Regions from separate parts of the Dermacoccus sp. SAI-028 genome, predicted to be linked through region 4. Evidence: riboswitches for the same ligand, from Rfam matches in the RefSeq annotation. Region 4 holds a riboswitch; each other region holds the start of a gene.

The links. Region 4 has a riboswitch for S-adenosylmethionine ahead of EDC82_RS05325 (aminotransferase class V-fold PLP-dependent enzyme). Riboswitches for the same ligand answer to the same signal wherever they lie in the genome.
Region 1: linked by a shared signal. The riboswitch ahead of EDC82_RS06450 (bifunctional o-acetylhomoserine/o-acetylserine sulfhydrylase) and the one ahead of EDC82_RS05325 (aminotransferase class V-fold PLP-dependent enzyme) in region 4 are both predicted to bind S-adenosylmethionine.
Region 2: linked by a shared signal. The riboswitch ahead of EDC82_RS01465 (TauD/TfdA family dioxygenase) and the one ahead of EDC82_RS05325 (aminotransferase class V-fold PLP-dependent enzyme) in region 4 are both predicted to bind S-adenosylmethionine.
Region 3: linked by a shared signal. The riboswitch ahead of EDC82_RS10770 (MetQ/NlpA family ABC transporter substrate-binding protein) and the one ahead of EDC82_RS05325 (aminotransferase class V-fold PLP-dependent enzyme) in region 4 are both predicted to bind S-adenosylmethionine.

What each region holds. Positions count from the first base shown of each region.
Region 1 is NZ_SMFS01000001.1:1,406,165-1,411,110, forward strand. Features, by position in the region: gene thrS (threonine--tRNA ligase) at 1-1,570, shown strand, start outside; gene EDC82_RS06450 (bifunctional o-acetylhomoserine/o-acetylserine sulfhydrylase) at 1,737-3,050, opposite strand; SAM riboswitch class IV at 3,123-3,238, opposite strand; gene EDC82_RS06455 (GNAT family N-acetyltransferase) at 3,362-3,856, shown strand; gene EDC82_RS06460 (hypothetical protein) at 3,853-4,242, shown strand; gene EDC82_RS06465 (HIT domain-containing protein) at 4,325-4,900, shown strand.
Region 2 is NZ_SMFS01000001.1:300,154-305,099, reverse strand. Features, by position in the region: gene EDC82_RS01475 (carbon starvation CstA family protein) at 1-628, opposite strand, end outside; gene EDC82_RS01470 (GNAT family N-acetyltransferase) at 939-1,511, opposite strand; gene EDC82_RS01465 (TauD/TfdA family dioxygenase) at 1,717-2,694, opposite strand; SAM riboswitch class IV at 2,705-2,832, opposite strand; gene EDC82_RS01460 (hypothetical protein) at 2,995-3,291, shown strand; gene EDC82_RS01455 (cyclopropane-fatty-acyl-phospholipid synthase family protein) at 3,352-4,656, opposite strand; gene EDC82_RS01450 (FAD-binding oxidoreductase) at 4,653-4,946, opposite strand, start outside.
Region 3 is NZ_SMFS01000001.1:2,363,145-2,368,090, forward strand. Features, by position in the region: gene EDC82_RS10755 (GNAT family N-acetyltransferase) at 1-842, opposite strand, end outside; gene msrA (peptide-methionine (S)-S-oxide reductase MsrA) at 996-1,643, shown strand; gene EDC82_RS10765 (neutral/alkaline non-lysosomal ceramidase C-terminal domain-containing protein) at 1,711-2,094, opposite strand; SAM riboswitch class IV at 2,307-2,418, shown strand; gene EDC82_RS10770 (MetQ/NlpA family ABC transporter substrate-binding protein) at 2,596-3,603, shown strand; gene EDC82_RS10775 (methionine ABC transporter ATP-binding protein) at 3,600-4,673, shown strand; gene EDC82_RS10780 (methionine ABC transporter permease) at 4,670-4,946, shown strand, end outside.
Region 4 is NZ_SMFS01000001.1:1,137,950-1,142,895, forward strand. Features, by position in the region: gene EDC82_RS05320 (ribonuclease J) at 1-110, shown strand, start outside; gene EDC82_RS05325 (aminotransferase class V-fold PLP-dependent enzyme) at 394-1,959, opposite strand; SAM riboswitch class IV at 2,003-2,117, opposite strand; gene EDC82_RS05335 (DNA translocase FtsK) at 2,696-4,946, shown strand, end outside.

The DNA of each region.
Region 1 (4,946 bases), 270 kb from region 4:
AGAACTGGCGCACGAGCCCTACAAGTGCGAGCTCATCGGCCTCAAGGGCAACGCTGCGAATGCGGCCGAGGGCGCGGAGGCCGAGGTCGGTGGCGGTGAGCTGACGATCTACGACAACGTCCGCCGCGACGGCACCGTCGCCTGGGGCGACCTGTGCCGCGGCCCGCACGTGCCGTCGACGAAGGTGCTCGGCAACGCGTTCAAGCTCATGCGTTCGGCCGCCGCGTACTGGCGCGGCAGCGAGAAGAACCCGCAGCTGCAGCGCATCTACGGCACTGCGTGGCCGACGAAGGACGAGCTGAAGGCCTACCTCGAGCGCCTCGCCGAGGCCGAGAAGCGCGACCACCGCAAGCTCGGCGCCGAGCTCGACCTGTTCAGCTTCCCCGAGAACATCGGCCCCGGCCTGCCCGTGTTCCACCCCAAGGGCGGCATCATCAAGCGTGAGATGGAGGACTACGTCCGCCGCCGTCACATCGAGGAGGGCTTCTCCTACGTCGGCACGCCGCACATCGCGAAGGAAGACCTCTTCTACACCTCGGGTCACCTGCCGTACTACGCGGACGGGATGTTCCCGCCCCTCGACGTCGACGGGCAGAACTACCGCCTCAAGGCGATGAACTGCCCGATGCACAACGAGATCTTCCGTTCGCGTGGGCGCTCCTACCGCGAGCTGCCGCTGCGCTTCTTCGAGTTCGGCACGGTGTACCGCGACGAGAAGTCGGGCGTGCTCTCCGGTCTGACGCGCGTGCGCATGATCACCCAGGACGACTCGCACAGCTACGTCACGCCCGAACAGGCGCCGGGGGAGATCAAGCACCTGCTCGACTTCATCCTCGGCCTACTGCGCGACTTCGGCATGAACGACTTCTACCTCGAGCTCTCGACGCGCGACGTCGACGGCGACAAGAAGGACAAGTTCATCGGCACCGACGAACAGTGGGACATCGCGACGAAGGTGCTGTCGGACGTCGCGCTCGAGTCCGGCCTCGAGCTCGTGCCGGACCCGGGCGGTGCCGCGTTCTACGGCCCAAAGATCTCCGTGCAGGCGCGCGACGCCATCGGCCGTACCTGGCAGATGTCGACGATCCAGTACGACTTCAACCAGCCCGCTCGTTTCGGCCTCGAGTACCAGGCGGCGGACGGTTCGCGTCAGCAGCCCGTCATGGTCCACTCGGCGAAGTTCGGCTCGATCGAACGCTTCCTCGGCGTGCTCGTCGAGCACTACGCGGGCGCGTTCCCGGCGTGGCTCGCGCCGGTTCAGGTGCTCGCCGTGCCCGTCGCGGAGGAGTACTACGACTACCTGCAGGACGTCGCGATGAAGCTGCGCGAAGCCGGCGTGCGTGTCGAGGTCGACATGAGCGACGACCGCTTCCCGAAGAAGATCCGCAACGCGTCCAAGTCGAAGGCGCCGTTCATCCTGATCGCCGGTGAAGAGGACCGCGACAACGGCGCCGTCTCGTTCCGTTTCCGCGACGGGTCGCAGAAGAACGGCGTGCCGGTGGCCGACGCGATCGCCGAGATCACCCGCGTCATCACCGAACGTCAGAACACCGACCCGACGGCCGGCTGACGTCTGCCTCGACGACGACGCGCGCCCCCGAACCTCGCGGTTCGGGGGCGCGCTCGTGTGTTGGCATGTGCACCCGAGGGCCGGCGTTCGACACGGCCGGGTGACCACGCTCGGGGTAGGGAACCCGGTTGCGTCACCCGTCGCGGGGACCCACCTCAGCGCACGGTCACTTCGCTGCAGCGAAGCCCTTCTCGAGGTCGGCGATGATGTCGGCGGAGTTCTCGATGCCGACGCTCAACCGCACGAGTCCGGGCGTCACGCCGGCGCCGCGGCGGTCCTCGTCGCTGCCCTGGGAGTGCGTCGTCGACGCAGGATGGATGGCGAGGGAACGGACGTCACCGATGTTCGCGACGTGCGAGTGCAGTTCGAGAGCGTCGACGAACTTCTTGCCCGCCTCGACGCCGCCGGCGATCTCGAACGACAGCACGGCGCCGGAGCCGGCGGGCAGGTAGCGGTCGGCGAGTTCCTTGTAGGGGCTCGACGGGTCGGAGGCGTAGAACAACTTCTCGACCTGCGGCTGCGACTTCAGGAACTCGACGACCTTCTTCGCGTTCTCCACGTGTCGCTCCACACGCAGCGACAACGTCTCGAGGCCTTGCGCGATGAGGAACGCGTTGAACGGGGAGACGGCCGCGCCGAGGTCGCGCAGCAGTTCGACGCGCGCCTTGAGGATGAAGGCGAGGTTCGCGCCGAGCGGCGATCCGACGCCGAGGTCGCGGGCGAACACGAGACCGTGGTAGCTCTCCGACGGCTCGTTGAACTGCGGGAACTTCGCCGGGTCGGCGGCGTAGTCGAACGTCCCGGCGTCGACGAGCACGCCGGCGATCGACGTCCCGTGCCCCCCGAGGTACTTCGTCGCGGAGTGAATGACGACGTCCGCGCCATGCTCGATCGGGCGCAGCAGGTACGGCGTCGCGACGGTGTTGTCGACGAACAGCGGCACCCCGGCGTCATGCGCGATGTCGGCGAGGCCGCGCACGTCGAGCACCTTCTGGTCGGGGTTGCTCAGCGTCTCGCCGAACAGCAGCTTCGTGTTGTCGCGGATGGCGCCGCGCCACTCGTCGAGATCGTTGATGTTGTCGATGAACGTCGTCTCGACGCCGAGTCGCTTGAGCGTGTACTTCAGCAGGTTGTACGTGCCGCCGTACAGCGCGGACGAGGCGACGATGTGGTCGCCGGCCTGAGCGACGTTGAGGATGGCGAACGTCGTCGCCGCCTGACCCGACGCGAGCAGCAACGCGCCGACGCCGCCCTCCAGCGCGGCGATGCGGTCTTCGACCGCCTGCGCCGTCGGGTTGCCGATGCGCGTGTAGATGGGGCCGAGATCCGACAGGCCGAAGCGGTTGGCCGCGGTCTCGGCGGAGTCGAAGACGAACGACGTCGTCTGGTAGATCGGCAGCGCCCGGGCGCCGGTGTCGCCGTCGACGTTCTGGCCGACGTGGATCTGCTTGGTCTCGAAGGCCCAGTTCTCGGAGCTCATGATGATGTCCCTCTCGAGGAGTACGTGGACGCACGGGCGGCGCACCGTACGTGTGGTGCCCGAAGGGGAATCCCTCCGCGCTTGCCCGGACGCGCTCGGCGCCGGGCCAGGTCGTCACCCGGAGCACCCCGCCGCGGTGGGAGGGTTGCCGGCCAGCAAACCGGGGTTTGACGCTGGCGCTCGTGACCTGCGGCCACTCTAGGCCGGGTGGTGTCATCAGGCGGGAATGCTGTCTCACATTCCGGTCGCGGCCCCGTGCTGACGCGACGCGCCTACGGGCGACGACCCTCATGCCGTGCTTGACTGTTGCCATGACACCGACGATCGTCCGCGCGCGCCGCGAAGACGCGTTCGCCTGCGCGGCGCTGCGTCTGCAGATGGACCTCGAGGCGGGGGAGAGCAACCGCTCCGGCTTCATCACCGAGTATGCCGATCACTGGCTCGCGCACTACGACGATCTGCCGACGTGGCTCGCCTCGAGTGCTGACGGGACGGCTCTCGGCATGGTGCAGACGTCGCTCGTGCACCGGCCCCCGGCGCTGGCTCGGCCGGCGCAGCCGTCGCTCAACATCGCGGTCGTCTTCGTCACGCCGTCGGCGCGCGGCCAGGGCCTGGCCGAGCGGATGCTGCGGATCGTCGACGCCTGGGCCGACGCGCACGACGTCGCGCGAATGATGCTCAACGCCCGTCCGCGTGCCCGCAGGCTGTACGAACGGGCCGGCTTCGGCCCGCCGGACGAACGTCACATGCAGCGTGTGGCGCCGTTCGGCCTCGACGCCCGCCGCGATGCGGAGCGTGCGTCATGAGCGACGACGTCATCTGGGCGCTCGATCAGCGCGAGCGCTGCATCGCCTGCCCGTCCAAACCGGTCGCGAACGCCGTCGTCCTGCACCTCGGTGCTGACGGCGCCCTCGCGCGCGACGCTGTCGAGCAGTGGGCTCGTGACGGCGTCATGGCCGCCTCGGTCGCATGGCCGGGGGCGGCGGCCGGCCTCGATGACGACGACTGGCTCGACCTCGAGGACGCCGTCACGGGCCTCGCCGGGCTGGCGAGCATCGTCGCCGTCGTCGGTGACGGCGACGCGGCCGAGGTCGCGCGGACGTTGGCGGGCCGTGTCGGCGACGTCGCGCACGCGGGGGAAGCCGACCGAACCATTGTCCCGGCGCGTCTGCGCGAGATCGCGGCGGTCTGAGACCGCTCACCCGGGGTGCATGGTGCGCGCGAGCCCACCCGCGGCCGCTGCGTCGAGGCAGGCGGGGCTCTAGGATCGGGCCATGGTCGACGAGTTCAACACTGATTCGCAGGACGACATCCTCATCGAGCAAGCCGGCGCCTTCGCGGGCGAGGCCGACGGGTTCGGGCGGCTGTGGACGCCGCACCGCATGGCGTACATCGAGGGCGAGCGTCCGACAAAGGACGCCGGCCACGGCTGCCCGTTCTGCGCGTCGCCTACGAAGACCGACGCCGACGGCCTCATCGTCCACCGTGGTGAGCACTGTTTCGTCGTGATGAACCTGTTCCCGTACAACCCGGGCCACCTGCTCGTGTGCCCGTACCGTCACGTCGCCTCGTACATCGACCTCACCGACGACGAGACCGAGGAGTTCACGAAGCTGACGAAGGCCGGGGTGCGTGCCCTCAAGGCCGCGTCGAACCCGGGCGGGTTCAACCTCGGGATGAACCAGGGTGACGTCGCAGGTGCCGGCGTCGCCGCGCACCTGCATCAGCACATCGTGCCGCGCTGGGGTGGCGACATGAACTTCATGCCGATCATCGGGCGCACCAAGGCGCTGCCGGTGCTGCTCGAGGACAGCCGTCAGCGCATCGTCGCGAACTGGCCGAACGACTGACACCGGGCACCACGGGCAGTGCGCTGCCTCGAACGGGTATATCGAA
Region 2 (4,946 bases), 840 kb from region 4:
GCGCGTTGACGACGACGAGGCCGAGCACCGCGATGAGGATGACCATGATCGTCATGACGGCGAGCATCGCCGCCCAACCACCGACGGGGCCGAGCGTGTCGCGCGCCATCTGGCCGATGCTGCGGCCGCCACGGCGCGTCGAGATGGCGAGCACCATGTAGTCCTGCACGGCGCCCGCGAAGATGACGCCGAAGATGATCCACATCGTGCCCGGCAGGTACCCCATCTGCGCGGCGAGCACAGGGCCGACGAGCGGGCCGGCACCGGCGATGGCGGCGAAGTGGTGGCCGAACAGGACGCGACGGTCCGTCGGCATGTAGTCCTGGCCGTTCTCGAACTGCTCCGCCGGCGTCGCGATGTCGTCGCGAGGCTGCACGACCTTGTACGCGATGAGACGGCTGTAGAGCATGTAGCCGATGACATAGCTGCCGACGGCCGCGAACACGAACCAGATGGCGTTGACGTGCTCACCGCGGACGAAGGCGACCATCGTCCAGCCGATGGCGGCGACGATCGCCGCGACGGCGATCATGATCTTCTGCCGCCCGGTGATGGTGCGAGGGGGTTCGACCGCGACGGGGGGCAACCCCGGATCGCGGTCGAGGGTGTCGAGACGTGACGCCGCCACGGTGACCTCCTGGTAGTGCTGGTGGCCATGAGGGCCGATGTGAGTAAGGCCACAGTAGGGGTCTACCCATGGGTACGGCGTCTCGGCTCGCGGACCGAGCGATCACATCCTGGTCACGACGTCGGCTGAGGGTTTGGGGGCCTGAGTTCGGATGGGGACTGACCTCGGCCGGGCCGCCCCGCACCGTGCCCCTTCTGCGATTCCTGTCCCCGTCGGCGATTCTCGTCCACCTCTGCGAACGGCGGTCACATCGGCGATTCTCGTCCTCATCCGCGAGTTTCGGTCACATCCGCACCCGAGGCAGCCGGCGTCAGGCCGTCGGTCCCTGCGGAAACGGCGGCGAGCCGAACCAGTAGCGACGTGTCTCGCCCGGAAACGCGGGGTGGGAGCGGACGTCCTCGAACTGCCCGCCGCACTTCTCGATGACGGCGCGTGACGCCGGATTCTCGGTGCTGCAGCACACCAGCACCTGTTCGACGCCGAGCGCCCGCGCCTCGTCGAGACCGAGCATCAGCGCGCCCGCGGCGACACCCCGCCCACGAGCGCTGGGACGCACCGAGTAGCCGATGTGACCGATCGCCTCGTACAGCACCTCGGTGAGGGTGTGACGCAGGGCCAGAAAGCCGACGATGTCACCCTCCCCCGCCCGCGGGCCGTCGAGCACCCAGAAATAGCTGCAGTGCACGAATCCCTCAGGCGGCGCGACGGTCGTATCGCCCTGGCGCGCACGATCGGTGAGGTAGGCGTCGAACCCGGCGCGCGACGTGTCGACGACGTCGTCGCGACGATAGCCCGTGCCGTCTTTCGGCGTCGCGCCGAACTCGTCGAATGCGTCCTTCCAGTCGTCGTAGCGAGCGGCGTCGGGCCTGATGAGCTTCAGCATCCCGTCATTCCATCACCGTGCGACGCCCCCGGCGACCGATTTTCCCGACGGCCGGCTGGACGAATGTGCACAAGCAAATCGCCGATGGGGACCGGATTCGCCGAGGGGGACGGGATTCGCGAAGGGGGACGAAAATCGCAGAGGGGTACATGACGACGCGATGCGGGCCCCAGAGACCCGCACCGCGCCATGTCAGCTCACACCGTCAGGCAGCTGCGCCACCCGTCAGGCCATTGACGCCGACGGGCTTGTCGCCACCGACCGTCACGCGCCTCATGGCGCGCGGGCCAAGGTTGGCGTCGACGTAGTCGCGGTTCGCGTAGTGCGACGTCGCACGGTTGTCCCAGATGCCGACGTCGCCGGGCGCCCAACGGTGGCGGATGGTGTGTTCGGGCTGCGTCAGGTGCGCGTACAGCACGTCGAGGATCGCCCGCGACTCGGCCTGCGACACGCCGACGATGTGGGAGGTGAAACCGGGGTTGACGAACAACCCGCGACGGCCCGTCTCGGGGTGCACACGCACGACGGGGTGCTCGACGACGGGCAGCTCGGTGACGACCTCGCCGCTCCACTCCTGCCCACCGTTCTTGCGCAGGTACGCGCCCCATTCGCGGTTGCCGTCGTGGGCGGCGACGAGCTGGTCGACGAGGCCGCGGAACGGCTCCGACAGCGAGTCGTACGCCGCCTGCGCGTCGGCCCAGGAGGTGTCGCCGCCGTAATCCGGCAACGTCACGGCGCGCAGGACGCTGATGGCCGGCGGCTCCTTCATGAACGTGACATCCGTGTGCCACTCGTCGGAGAACGAGAACTCGGGGTCGGAGGAGTCGATCGAGTAGATCTCCTTGCGCTCGTGCGTGCCCGCGACGGGGTGGCCCGCCGTCAGCTCGCCGAGCAGGTTTCCGAGGCGCACCTGAGCGTCGTCGTCGAACGCGTCCTGACCCCGGAAGAAGAGCACCTTGTGCGCGAGCAGCGCGCGGCGCAGGTCGAACGCTATCGCGTCGTCGACCTGCGCGAGGTCGACGCCGTGGACGATTGCGCCGAACGCCGGGCCGAGGCGTTCGATGCGCAGCCCGGGCGTCGCGACGGTGCCGCCGTGGCGCGCCGCTGCGCTCGTCGGAACACCCGTCGGTGCGCCGCTCGCGGAGTCGACGTTCGTGTCGGGCGTGGTGTCGAGGAGTGTCATGGCAGACCCTTCGTTGCGCTTGCCGCCGCGTCGGTCGACGGGCGGCCGGGTCGTTACTCGGGGCACCCCGGCGCACGTGTGCGTTCGCATGGGGGTTGCCGCCCGGCCAGCCGAGACTTCGCGCCGGGGCTCGTGACCCGCACATAACGTAGCACTGGCCAAACATAAAGGTCGAGTTATGCATCAACGGCGGCCACACCGTGACATTCGTCAGGGGCCCGCCGCACCCGGGCGGCCATACTGAGAGCAGAACGCCCGTGGAGCACTCCCCCGTCGGTGAGCAGCGGTGATCGATGGTTCATGGTCGCCCTGACCGTGTTCGAGATCGGAGCGTCGATCGTCACGGTCGAGTTCGTGAAGTCGCATGGTGGCAGCGATTTCAGCGCGTACATGTGGTCGCTGCTCGCGCCGGCCGTCGGCGCTCTCGTCTACTGGGCGCGCACACGCCGCGCGTCAGGGGCCCGCGCCGCGATCCTCGCGTTCAACCTGCGCTCGGCGGCCGTCGTCATCGCGAACAGTTCGTTCCAGAACGCGTTCGCGTGGACGCAGATCATGACGGTGGCGGCGATGCTGGTCGGCATCACCCCACCGTCATGATTGCGCGTTGCCTGCGTCTGGACGGGCAACGGGCAGCCGCTCAGCACCGCCAGTGAGAGCTCAGGGTGCCCAGTGCGAGCCCAGCGGGTAGCCGCCGTTGTCGCCGTTGTCGGTCGTCTTCGTGGCGAGCACCTGGTGCAGGTGCAGCCAGCCCTCCTCGAACCCGAGGCGTGAACCGGCCATGTAGATGCCCCACACCTTCGCGGTCGGCAGGCCCGCCTCGGCGACGCAGAAATCCCAGTTCGCCTCGAGGTTGCGGCACCAGTCGCGCAGCGTCAGGGCGTACGACAGGCGCAGGTTCTCGTCGTGCTGAACCTCGAAACCGGCGTCGTGGCACTCACTGATGAGCCGCCCCGGCGAGGCGAGCTCGCCGTCGGGGAAGACATAGCGATCGGTGAACGGCTCCGGCTTGGCCGAAGCCGTGTCGTCGCGACGCGTGATGCAGTGGTTGAGCAGGCGGCCACCGTCGCGCAGCTTCGAGTGCAGGAACGAGAAGTAGTTGGCGTAGTTCTTCACGCCGATGTGCTCCGTGAGGCCGATCGAGCTGACGGCGTCGAAGCCCGTCTCGGTGACGTCGCGGTAGTCGCCGTAGCGGATCTCGACAAGGCTCTCGAGGCCCGCCTCACGCACGGCGCGCTGACCCCACTCGGCCTGCTCCTTGCTCAGGGTGACGCCTATGACGTGGACGCCGCGCTCGCGAGCGGCGTGCATCGCCATGCCGCCCCAGCCGCAGCCGACGTCGAGCAGCCGTTGGCCGGGCTGCAGGTCGAGCTTGTCGGCAACGAGGGCGAACTTGCGCTCCTGCGCGTCCTCGAGGGTGTCGTCCGGCGTGTCGAACACGGCGCACGTGTAGGCCATCGAGTCACCGAGCACCTTCTCGTAGAACGCGTTCGAGACGTCGTAGTGGTGCTTGATCGAGTCGGCGGCGCGGCTCACCGGGTTCACCTTGGCGAGGTGGCGCTTCCAGCGGGGCTCGTTCTCGACCTCGGGCAGCGGCGGGTGGACGAACGCCTTCGGCCCCAGCTGCTTGACGACGGGCGCGAGCGCCGACGCGACGCCCTTCGGCGTCAGCTGCTTCGTGCGCACGTCACGCTTGATGCGGCTGAACACCTCGTAGGGGTCACCAGGGTGGAAACCGGTGCCGGTCAGCGTGCCCGTCAGATAGGCGCGGGCGAGGCCGAGATCGCCAGGGGCGCTGAGGAGGTAGCGCAGCCCCTCCTCGCTCTCGACACGCACGGCGATGTCGCTGTCGCGCGGGCCGATGTCGGTGCCGTCGTACGCCGTGATGCGGAAGGGCAACGGCTCCTCCAACACGGCCTGGACGGCCTGGGCGACGAGGGGGTTGGCGGTCGTGGTCTGGCTCATGCGTGCGTCCTCATCTTGTCAGCGAACTCAGGAAGGCGGCCCTGCGGGTCGTACTTCGTCTTCATGCGGCGGTATTCGGCTGCGCCGTACAGCGCTTCGAACGTCTCGGCGTCGTAGTAGACGTCGGAATAGAGCGACTTGTGGCCGTGCATCGTCGGCAGCACGGCCTCGATGTCGCGGTTGACGTCGCCGTCAGACCGCCCGGGGGTGATGGCGACGGTGCCCCAGAACCCGACGTTGACGTACGTGCGGTTCGGTTCGAGCTGGTACAGCGGCCACGCGTCGTCGCC
Region 3 (4,946 bases), 1.2 Mb from region 4:
GCGATCCAAGGCGTCTCCGCGGGAACGCTGACGTGCGTGAACGCGGCCATCTGCCCGGTCGGTCGGTGCCACGCCACGGCCTCGACGACGCGTCGGCCCTGAGCGCGTGCGGTGTCGAACAGCTCGCGCACCCGCGCGGCATCCCACGTCTCCGGTTCGATCGCAACGTCACCGAGCGGGGTGTCGGTCGACATCATCGCTCCGAGACGGGCCCGCTCCTCGAGCCACTGCGACGGGAGGTCGTCGACGGCCGTCTCGACGACATACTCGTCGTCGAACGCGAGGGCGGCACGCATCTGTGCGGCGACGGCGTCGCTGACCGGCAGACGCTGAGCGTTGCGCACGCACGTCTGGGCCTGGGCGAACCCGCGGGCAGCGAGGAAGGCGCCTGCGGCGTCAGGCTGGCCGACGGGCGTCTGCGTCTCGACGAGGACCGTCGTACGTCCCTCGTCCTGCATGATCTCCTCCGCGGCTGAGAGCAGCGCCGAGCCGACACCCCGTCGTCGCGCGGGAGCCGGCACGTCGAGGTGGAGAAACGCGAGGTGGGTGTTGTCGCGGCGCGGCAGGACGAGCTCGGCGGCACCGACGACGCCAGCTGCTGTGTCCACGCCATCATCCTGTATGTCGGCTGCTCCCCCAACGGCGTCGTCGTCGCACGAGGCTTCCCCCTCGACGGCGACGAACGCATGACGCGTCTCGGATTCCTTGCCCCACATGGCGCGCAGCTCGTCGGCGGGGTAGGCGATCGTGTGCTTGCCCCACTGCTCGTGGCCCACCGTCATGAACACCTGCGCCCAGGCGTCGAACAGCGGGTCGGACGGGCCGATCTGACGAATGCGCATGGCGACATTGCACTCAGCACCAGCTGCGTACGCAACCGGTTTTTCGGCGCGTCCGCCTGGATCGTGCGACAACCCGTTCATGCCGGCGGAGGGTCGGGCCGGAATGCCTCGACCGCCGGCGGTGTTGTCTCGGAACCCGAGGAAAGGCACCTCATGTTCACTCGAAAGCACACCCGAACGCCCGAGGCGAGCGACCTGCACGACGTCCTCGACGTGCCGATGTTCTCCGAACTGCCCGACGGCTCGGCGACCCTGTACGTCGCGATGGGCTGCTTCTGGGGCGCCGAACGCATCTTCTGGAAGATTCCGGGCGTCGTCACCACGGCCGTCGGGTACATGGGCGGCCACGCCACCGAGCCGACGTACGAAGATGTCTGTGGCGGCGGCACGGGCCACACCGAGACGGTCATGGTGGCCTACGACCCGTCGCGCGTGTCCGAACGCGAGCTTCTCAAGGCGTTCTGGGAGAACCACGACCCGACGACCGCGAACCGGCAGGGCAACGACGTCGGCACGCAATACCGCTCGGCGATCTACTGGACGACGCCGCAGCAGGAGCGCGCTGCCCGCGAGACGTCCGCGCTCTTCCAGGAGGCACTCGACGACGCGGGCCGCGGCGCCATCACGACCGAGATGCGCCCGGCCGACGAGGCGGGCCCCTTCTGGCCGGCGGAGCTGTACCACCAGCAGTACCTGTCCAAGCACCCCGGCGGCTACTGCAACCACGGCTTCAAGGGCGTCACGTGCCCCGTCGGCGTCGCCGACCTGCCCGCGCAGACGGATGTCCTCCCGCCACGCTGACGACGACATGCACGGCGGCCGCTGAGCCGGCGGCCGATCAACCGGCCACCGCGGCGCACCGGCCGTCTCAGCGCACCTGGAAGGCCCGGCTCGTTCCGGTATGGGCACTGACCTTGCCGTTCCAGCCGTTCTTCCAGCTGCCCTGCTGCACGAGGCGATACGTGCTCGCGGGCGTGCCGCGACGTATGCGCCGCTCCATGGTGCATCGCGAGTACGAGACGCCCTCGCGCGACCAGACGTACGAGGTGTCCCAGTCGTGGTCGTCGAGGACGTCGACCCACGACGAGCCGACCTGACGCTGCACCTTGACGAACGTGCCCATCGTGCGGAAGTCATTCTTCGGGTGGCCGCCGCGGAAGACCGCCCGCACGCTCGAACCAGCCGAGCGTGTGGCGTCCGGCTGAGTCAGGACGTCACCGAAGTGCTGCCCGGGTGGGGCGTCGTCGAACACGACGCCGGGGCCCTCGGCGCGTGGCCGACGTCACACTCATCACCCACCTAGACGATCGTCCAAGCTGTGTGAAGAAATCACTCACCCGAGCCTCGACGGCGAAAGACGCCGCATCAGCCACGCCGCGTGTCGCACGTCACAATCTTCGCCCACGTCTCATCTCCAGTGCCACAACTTGACGCTTTGTCGTGCGCGGCTCTAATCTCGCTGCTGGTCAAGAGATCCGATGCAAAGCCCTGGCTGGTCGGACGGCAACCCTCACACGCGTGGCGGGGTGCTCCAGGTGATGACCCGGCCGCGTCGACCACGCGGCAAGCACGCTCGGCACCCAACGTGACGGCATCCTCGTGAGCCTTCCGTTGCGCTGCCCAGGCCCCGAAAGGCATGCCCCGCACGACACCGCGCACCGCGCCCCACCCCGGCGCCCCGCCTTCACGCTGACTCCGCGCACCCGCGCCAGCCCCGCGCATTCGCATCCTTGCCGCCTCACCAGGAGAGATCATGACCGACAAGCACACCCCCGCCGACGAGACCTCGACGCCCACCTCGTCCACGCATGACGCCACGAGCGCCGAGAACGGCGCGACCGCCCTGCCCCCGAAACCGAAGAACGACACCGGCAAGTACGTTGCGATCGGCGCAGGCGTCCTCGTCGTCGCGCTGGCCGCCGGCATCGGGGCCAAGGTGCTCGGCGGGAGCAGTGACGACAAGCTGACCCACCTCAAGGTGGGCACGACGGAGGCGTCGGACCCGTACTGGAACCAGCTCGTCAAGGTGGGCAAGGACAAGTACGGTCTCGACATCGAACCGGTCAACTTCTCTGATTACACCCAGGCCAACCCCGCGCTCTCCGAGGGCCAGGTCGACCTCAACCAGTTCCAGCACCTGCAATTCCTCGCCGACTACAACACCAAGGCGAAGCAGAACCTCACGCCCATCGGGGCGACGTACATCGTCCCGCTGGCGCTGTACTCGAAGAAGCACACGAGCGTCGGCCAGTTCCCCCAGGGCGGCAAGATCGCCATCCCCAACGATCCGACGAACCAGGCGCGCGCCTTGCTGCTGCTGCAGAGCGCCGGACTGCTGAAGCTCAAGGGTGGTGGCACCTCGCTGTCGACCCCGGCCGACATCGACGCCGGCGCCTCGAAGGTCACCGTCACAGCGGTCAACGCCGAGCAGACCGCGGCCGCGCTGCCGTCCGTCGACGGCGCGATCGTCAACAACAACTTCGCCGCGGACGCGAAGCTCGACCCGAGCAAGGCCCTGTTCAAGGACGACCCGCATGCGGCCTCGTCGAAGCCGTACATCAACGTCGTCGTCGCGCGCGCCGCGGACAAGGACAACGCCGACTACGCCAAGTTCGTCAAGGCCTACCACGACCCGAGCGTCGAGAAGCTCATCGAGGAGCGCACGAAGGGCACGAGCGTCCTCGTGAACAACTCCGCCTCCGAGGTGCAGGGCATCCTCGCGAACCTCGAGGCCCAGATCAAGGCGAAGGGATCGAAGTGACGGGCCCCTCCCCCACACTGACGAAGGCCGCCGCGCCGGCGAGTGCCACCCCGCCCGCCGTCGCCTTCCACGACGTCGGCAAGACGTTCACCCGCGGCAAGAGCCGGGTGACGGCTCTCGACGGCATCACGACGCAGGTGGAGCGCGGACGCATCGTCGCCGTCATCGGTTTCTCCGGCGCAGGTAAGAGCACCCTCGTACGTCTCATCAACGGCCTGGAGACGCCGACGCGCGGCCACGTCGAGATCGACGGCGTCGACCTCGCGTCGCTGTCCGCGAAGCAGGTGCGCGAGCTGCGCGGTCGCATCGGCATGGTGTTCCAGCAGTTCAACCTCATCCGCTCGCGCACGGTGTACGCCAACGTCGCCTACCCCCTCGAGGTCGCCGACTGGGACAAGGCGCGCCAGGAGGCGCGCATCACCGAGCTGCTCAGCTTCGTCGGGCTCACCGAGAAGGCGTGGGCCTACCCCGACGAGCTCTCCGGCGGGCAGAAGCAGCGCGTCGGCATCGCCCGTGCGCTCGCGACGAACCCGGAGATCCTGCTCGCCGACGAGTCCACGTCCGCGCTCGACCCCGACACGACGAAGGACGTCCTCGCGCTGCTGCGCCGCGTCAACGACGAGCTCGGCGTGACGATCGTCGTCATCACCCACGAGATGGACGTCGTGCGCGAACTCGCCGACGACGTCGTCGTCCTCGAGGCCGGCCGCATCGTCGAGTCCGGGCGCACCGTCGACGTCCTCGGCGCGCCGAAGGCGGACGCGACGCGCCGCCTCGTCGACGCCACCCTGCGGAACGTGCCCGACGCACGCGAGAGCGCCCGGCTGCGCGCTGCCCACGACGGGCACCTCGCGACGCTGACGGTTCACGACCCGCGCGAGTTCGGCCGTGTCCTGGCCCGCATGTCCGCACACGGCGTCGAACCGGAGATCGTGCACGGCGGCCTCACACCGCTCAAGGACGACACCCTGACGACGTTGACGCTCGCCCTGCGCGGCGACGACGGCGCCGTCACCACCGTGCTCGACGAACTGCGTCTCGCCGCCGACGTCGAGGAGGTCGCCGCATGATGCCCGCAACCGATTGGGAGGCGCTGCGCCCCACGATCGTCACCGCGGTGGGCGAGACGCTGCTCATGGTCGGCGCGACGATCATCATGGGCGGCCTGCTCGGCCTCGCCCTCGGCGTGCTGCTCAACACCACACGACGCGGCGGCATCCTCGAGAACCGAGTTCTGCACACGGTGCTCAACGTCCTCGTCAACATCATCCGACCGATCCCGTTCATCATCTTCGCCGCCGCTCTCGGGCCGTTGACGCTCGCCGTCACGGGCTCGACGATCG
Region 4 (4,946 bases):
TCAAGGACAGCCACCAACTGCAGCAGGTCATCCGGCGCGCCGTGGGCGGTTTCGTCGGCGGCAAGCTGCGCCGCCGACCGATGATCATCCCGGTGGTCATCGACGCCTGACGCTTCGGGGGTATGTCAGGGGGTCGTGTGAGGCGGCTGAGATCGCCTCTGGCTGCCATCTCGGATGAATGAAGGGTGCGACGCGTGTGACGCGTCGCACCCTTCGTCCGTTGGGGTGCAACTGGATTCGAAATGGACGTCGAGGTTTGTTATTGAGCGTGGTCAAAAAAACTCGCATGAGCGCGCGAGCGGGCCCTTCGACAGGAGCCACCGCGTCGGCATCCCGTATCTGACGAAATGCGGCGGTGAGCCCCTCGCTGGGGCCCACCGCCGCTCGTTCTCCTCACCAGGGGCGGGGCTCTGAGAGGTCTCGTCGGTCGGTGACGGGGCTCCACCCGAGGCCCGGGGTGTGGGTGTAGTCGAAGGTGGGCCCATGGGTGACGAGAGCACGCACGGCGTCGACGAGGCGTCGTGCGTGCTCTGTCGTCGTGGCGAGACCGATCGAGGCGCGCACTGCCGTCGCGCCCTCGCCGAGGCGCGCGTCGCAGAGCAGGTGAGCGCAGAATCGCCCGTCGCGCACAGCGATGCCGTGCTCGTCTGCGAGCACCTGAGCGACGAGCGTCGGGTCGTATCCGGCGACGGTGAACGTCGTGACGCCGACGTTGTCGCTCGCATTCCGCCTTGGCGCGCCATCGTCGAGGTGAGCGTCCGCGGCATTCTGCTCGTCGAAGAGTTCGACGATCCTCACGCCGTCGATCGAGTTGAGACCGTCGCGGACGATGGCGTGGATCTTCTCCTCGCGCGCCTCGGCTTCGCCGCGCTGCGCGGACAGCGTCGAGGCTGCGGCCGCGAGCGCGATGGCCCCGACCGCGTTCGGGGTGCCGCCCTCGTGGCGTGCGGGCGCGGGCGCCCAGGCGACGTCGCCGGCGCCTGACGCATCTTCGCTGACGCGGTGGCTCGCGCCGCCGGCGCGGAAGTACGGAGGGGCGGTGTCGAGCCAGTCGCGGCGCCCGACGAGGGCTCCTGAACCGTACGGCGCGTAGGCCTTGTGGCCGGACAGAGCGACGTAGTCGATGCCCCAGGCGTCGATGTCGACGCGGCGGTGCGGGGCGAGCTGCGCGGCGTCGAGAGCCGTCCGCGCCTCATGCCGGCGGGCGACGGCGGCGAGGCGCTCGATGGGCCACACCTCGCCCGTCACGTTGCAGGCGCCGGTGATGAGGACCAACACGGGAGCATCGTTGTGGGCGCGGAATTCCGCCAGAGCGACGTCGAGGTAGCCCTCAGCCTCGGCGTGAGAGTGAGGGATCGGCAGCCGCGTCGTCCGCTCGTCCGCCCACGGCAGCAGCGCCGCGTGGTGCATCGAGCGGAACACGAAGACCTGCGTCTGTTGCGGCAGACAGTGAGCCAACAGGTTGAGCGCGTCCGAGGTGTTGCGCGTGAAGACGGTGACGTCGTCCTCGCGCGCGCCGACGAACGCGGCGACCTCCTGCCGAGCCTCCTCGTACCACCGGGTCGTCAGCTGCGACGCCCGTCCCGCACCGCGATGCACCGAACCGTACGTGCGCAGGGTCGTGTCGACGGCCCGCGCGGCGGCCTGCAGCGCGGGAGCCGTCGCGCCGTGGTCGAAGTTCGCGTGCTCGACGACGCGCCCGTCGAGCGTCGCGACGCCGAGATCGGCGCCGATCGTGGCCAGGGCGGCATTGGCCTGCTGCGGCGCGTCCGCGCGATGATGGGTAGCCGTGGGCGTCTCGCGACGGGACCCGCCGGGGTGCGCGGGCTGGGTGTGGTGACGCTCGGGGTCCGCGACGGGAGTCCCGGGGGTTACGGCGTGAGCGGGGCGGGTCGTGTGGCTCGCAGCGTGGCGGCGCGCGTCGGAGTCAAGGATCGAGAGAATGGCAGAACGGGGCATCGAGGCTCCTCGAATCAGGGGCCTCGCCGTCGCCAGATGGCTCGGCCCGCGCTTGCCGACACCGGTGCTGGTGGCGGCCAGGTCGTCACCCGGAGCACCCCACCGCGGTGGAGGGTTGCCGTCCAGCAAGCCGGGGCTGTGCGCTGGAACTCATGACCTACGTGAACGCTCGCACCCGGCCCTCCGCCGCGTCCACCGACGTGCGGCCAGAGGTTCGCATCGTGAGATCACCTGTGGGATCGCGGATGGCGAGCGCCGCGCGCAAGAGTCGGCGTCTCGCGGTGGGGATGCCCGTGGTCCCCCGGGCAGCTGGCGGCGCCTCCGACAAGGGTCAGGGCGCTGTCGGATGCGAGCGCGTCAACGCGCCAGCGCATCGGGACGCGGATTCGAAGGTGTCGAGCCGACCCGCCGTCACCATTGGACCCGTGTCACGGCGTGGGTCCGCGAAAACGGCCGGAACCCCCACTAGCCTTGCGGGGTGGCGACCCGAAACAGACCAGCGAACGACAGCGTCCTCGTCGCGAAGAAGGCCTCTTCGCAGCCGCGCGCCAAGAGCTCGCGCCCGGCCGGCGCATCTGCGGCCTCGACGACGCGCGCCCGCACGACCCCGCCGAAGTCGAGCGCACCACGTTCGGGCGGCACGACGAAGAATGCACCCGCGCGCAAGACCGGCTCGTCGCGAGGGGCTGCTGAAGCGCGTCCCTCCGCGTCCGGTCGCGCTGCTCGTGGCGCGTGGATGGGTGTTTCGCACGTCGCCGGCGGCACCGTCCGCCGCGTCGGCGCCGCCGCTTCTGACCTCGAACCCGAACACCGTCGCGACGGGCTCGGTTTCGCCCTCCTCGCCCTCGGCATCGTCGTCGCTGCGCGGGAGTGGTGGGGGCTGCCCGGCATGTTCGGGGACGTCGTCCACGCCGTCGCGGCCGGCACGTTCGGCGTCATCGCCTACGTTCTGCCCGTCGTCCTCATCGGCATGGCCATCCACATGTTCCGCCACCCGCGGGGGCACCAGCCGACCAACCGCATGACGATCGGACTGACGATCCTCGCGCTCGGCTCGACGGGGATCGCCCACCTCGTCGGCGGGCGTCCGTCGACAGGGGTTTCGACCGCGGTGCGCGGCGCAGGCGGCATCCTCGGCGTCATCACGGGAGGGCCGCTGTCTGCCGCGCTCACGGTGTGGGGCGCGGGCATCATCCTCGCGCTCGTGTCGTTCTTCGGTTTCCTCGTGCTGACGCGCACGCCCGTCAATCGCATCCCGCAGCGCATCCGCGAGGTCGAGGCGCAGATCTTCGGCCACCCCCTCGATGAACGCGACGACGAGGGCGAGCTGCTTCAGCGTGACGCCGTCGCCGACGACCTGCACGGCGCCGACATCGGTAACCGCGCGCGGGGCGGCTCGCGTCGCGGCGCGGGTGACGACGCCCGGCGCGGCGATGAGCCCTACGAGCAGGCCGCCGAGGTCGTCGGCAAGGGGCCGCGCGGCGCGGGCCGTGGCATATCACGCAACCCGCTCAACCGCCGTCGCGGTGAGCAGCAGATCTACGACATCGACACGATCGACGGCGCCCCGGCGGGCGTCGATCAGACGCGAGAGATGCCCGCCGGCGGCTCTGACGACGAGCGCGCCGGTGACGCGAGCGCCGCTGCGCTCGCGCGAGCCCGAGCATCGCGCTCCGGAGCGTCGCCGGCAGGGGAGGCGGCAGGTGGGGCAGCGCGCCGCTCCGCACCCATGGATTCCGTCGACGATGCCGTTGTCGACCAGGCCTCCGCACGTGCGGCGCAGGCGTCGCGCCCGGCGTCGGCACAGCGGCCGGGGGAGTCGCCGAAGGCCGCGGCGGCCCGTCAGGATGCCGGTGCCACGCGCGTCGAGCAGGCTGCGCCGGCCGCAGCCGTCCCTCAACGTCAGGTGGAAGCTCAGCCCACCGAACAGCTTCCACCTCGTGTCGAGCAGCTCGCAATGGGCGGCGACGTCACGTACACGCTGCCCGATTCGAACGTCCTCGAACAGGGGACCCCGCCCAAGGAGCGTTCCGCCGCGAACGACCGCGTCGTCGACGCGCTGACCGAGGTACTCGAGCAGTTCGGTATCGACGCCGTCGTCAGCGGGTTCACGCGCGGCCCGACGGTGACGCGCTACGAGGTCGAACTCGGCCCCGGCGTCAAGGTCGACCGTGTGACGGGGTTGAGCAAGAACATCTCGTACGCCGTCGCGAGCGCCGACGTGCGCATCCTGTCGCCGATCCCCGGCAAGAAGGCCATCGGTATCGAGATCCCGAACGCCGACAAGGAACTCGTCAGCCTCGGCGACGTGCTGCGCAGCCAGGCGGCGCGCAACAACACGCACCCGATGGTCATGGGTGTCGGCAAGGACGTCGAGGGCGGCTACGTCGTCGCGAACCTCGCGAAGATGCCGCACATGCTCGTCGCGGGTGCGACGGGCGCCGGTAAGTCGAGCTTCGTCAACTCGATGATCACGTCGTTGCTCATGCGGGCCACGCCCGAAGAGGTGCGCATGGTGCTCGTCGACCCCAAGCGCGTCGAACTGACGGCGTACGAGGGCATCCCGCACCTCATCACGCCGATCATCACGAACCCGAAGAAGGCCGCCGAGGCACTCGAGTGGGTCGTGCGCGAGATGGACGCACGCTATGACGACCTGGCCGCGTTCGGCTACAAGCACATCGACGAGTTCAACAAGGCGGTGCGCGCGGGCAAGGTGCAGCTGCCGCCCGACAGCAAGCGCAAGCTCGCGCCGTACCCCTACCTGCTCGTCGTCGTCGACGAGCTCGCCGACCTCATGCTCGTCGCGCCGCGCGACGTCGAGGCGTCGATCCAGCGCATCACGCAGCTCGCGCGTGCCGCGGGCATTCACCTCATCCTCGCGACGCAGCGCCCGTCCGTCGACGTCGTCACCGGCATCATCAAGGCCAACGTGCCGTCGCGCCTAGCGTTCGCGACGTCGTCGCTCGCCGACAGCCGCGTCGTGC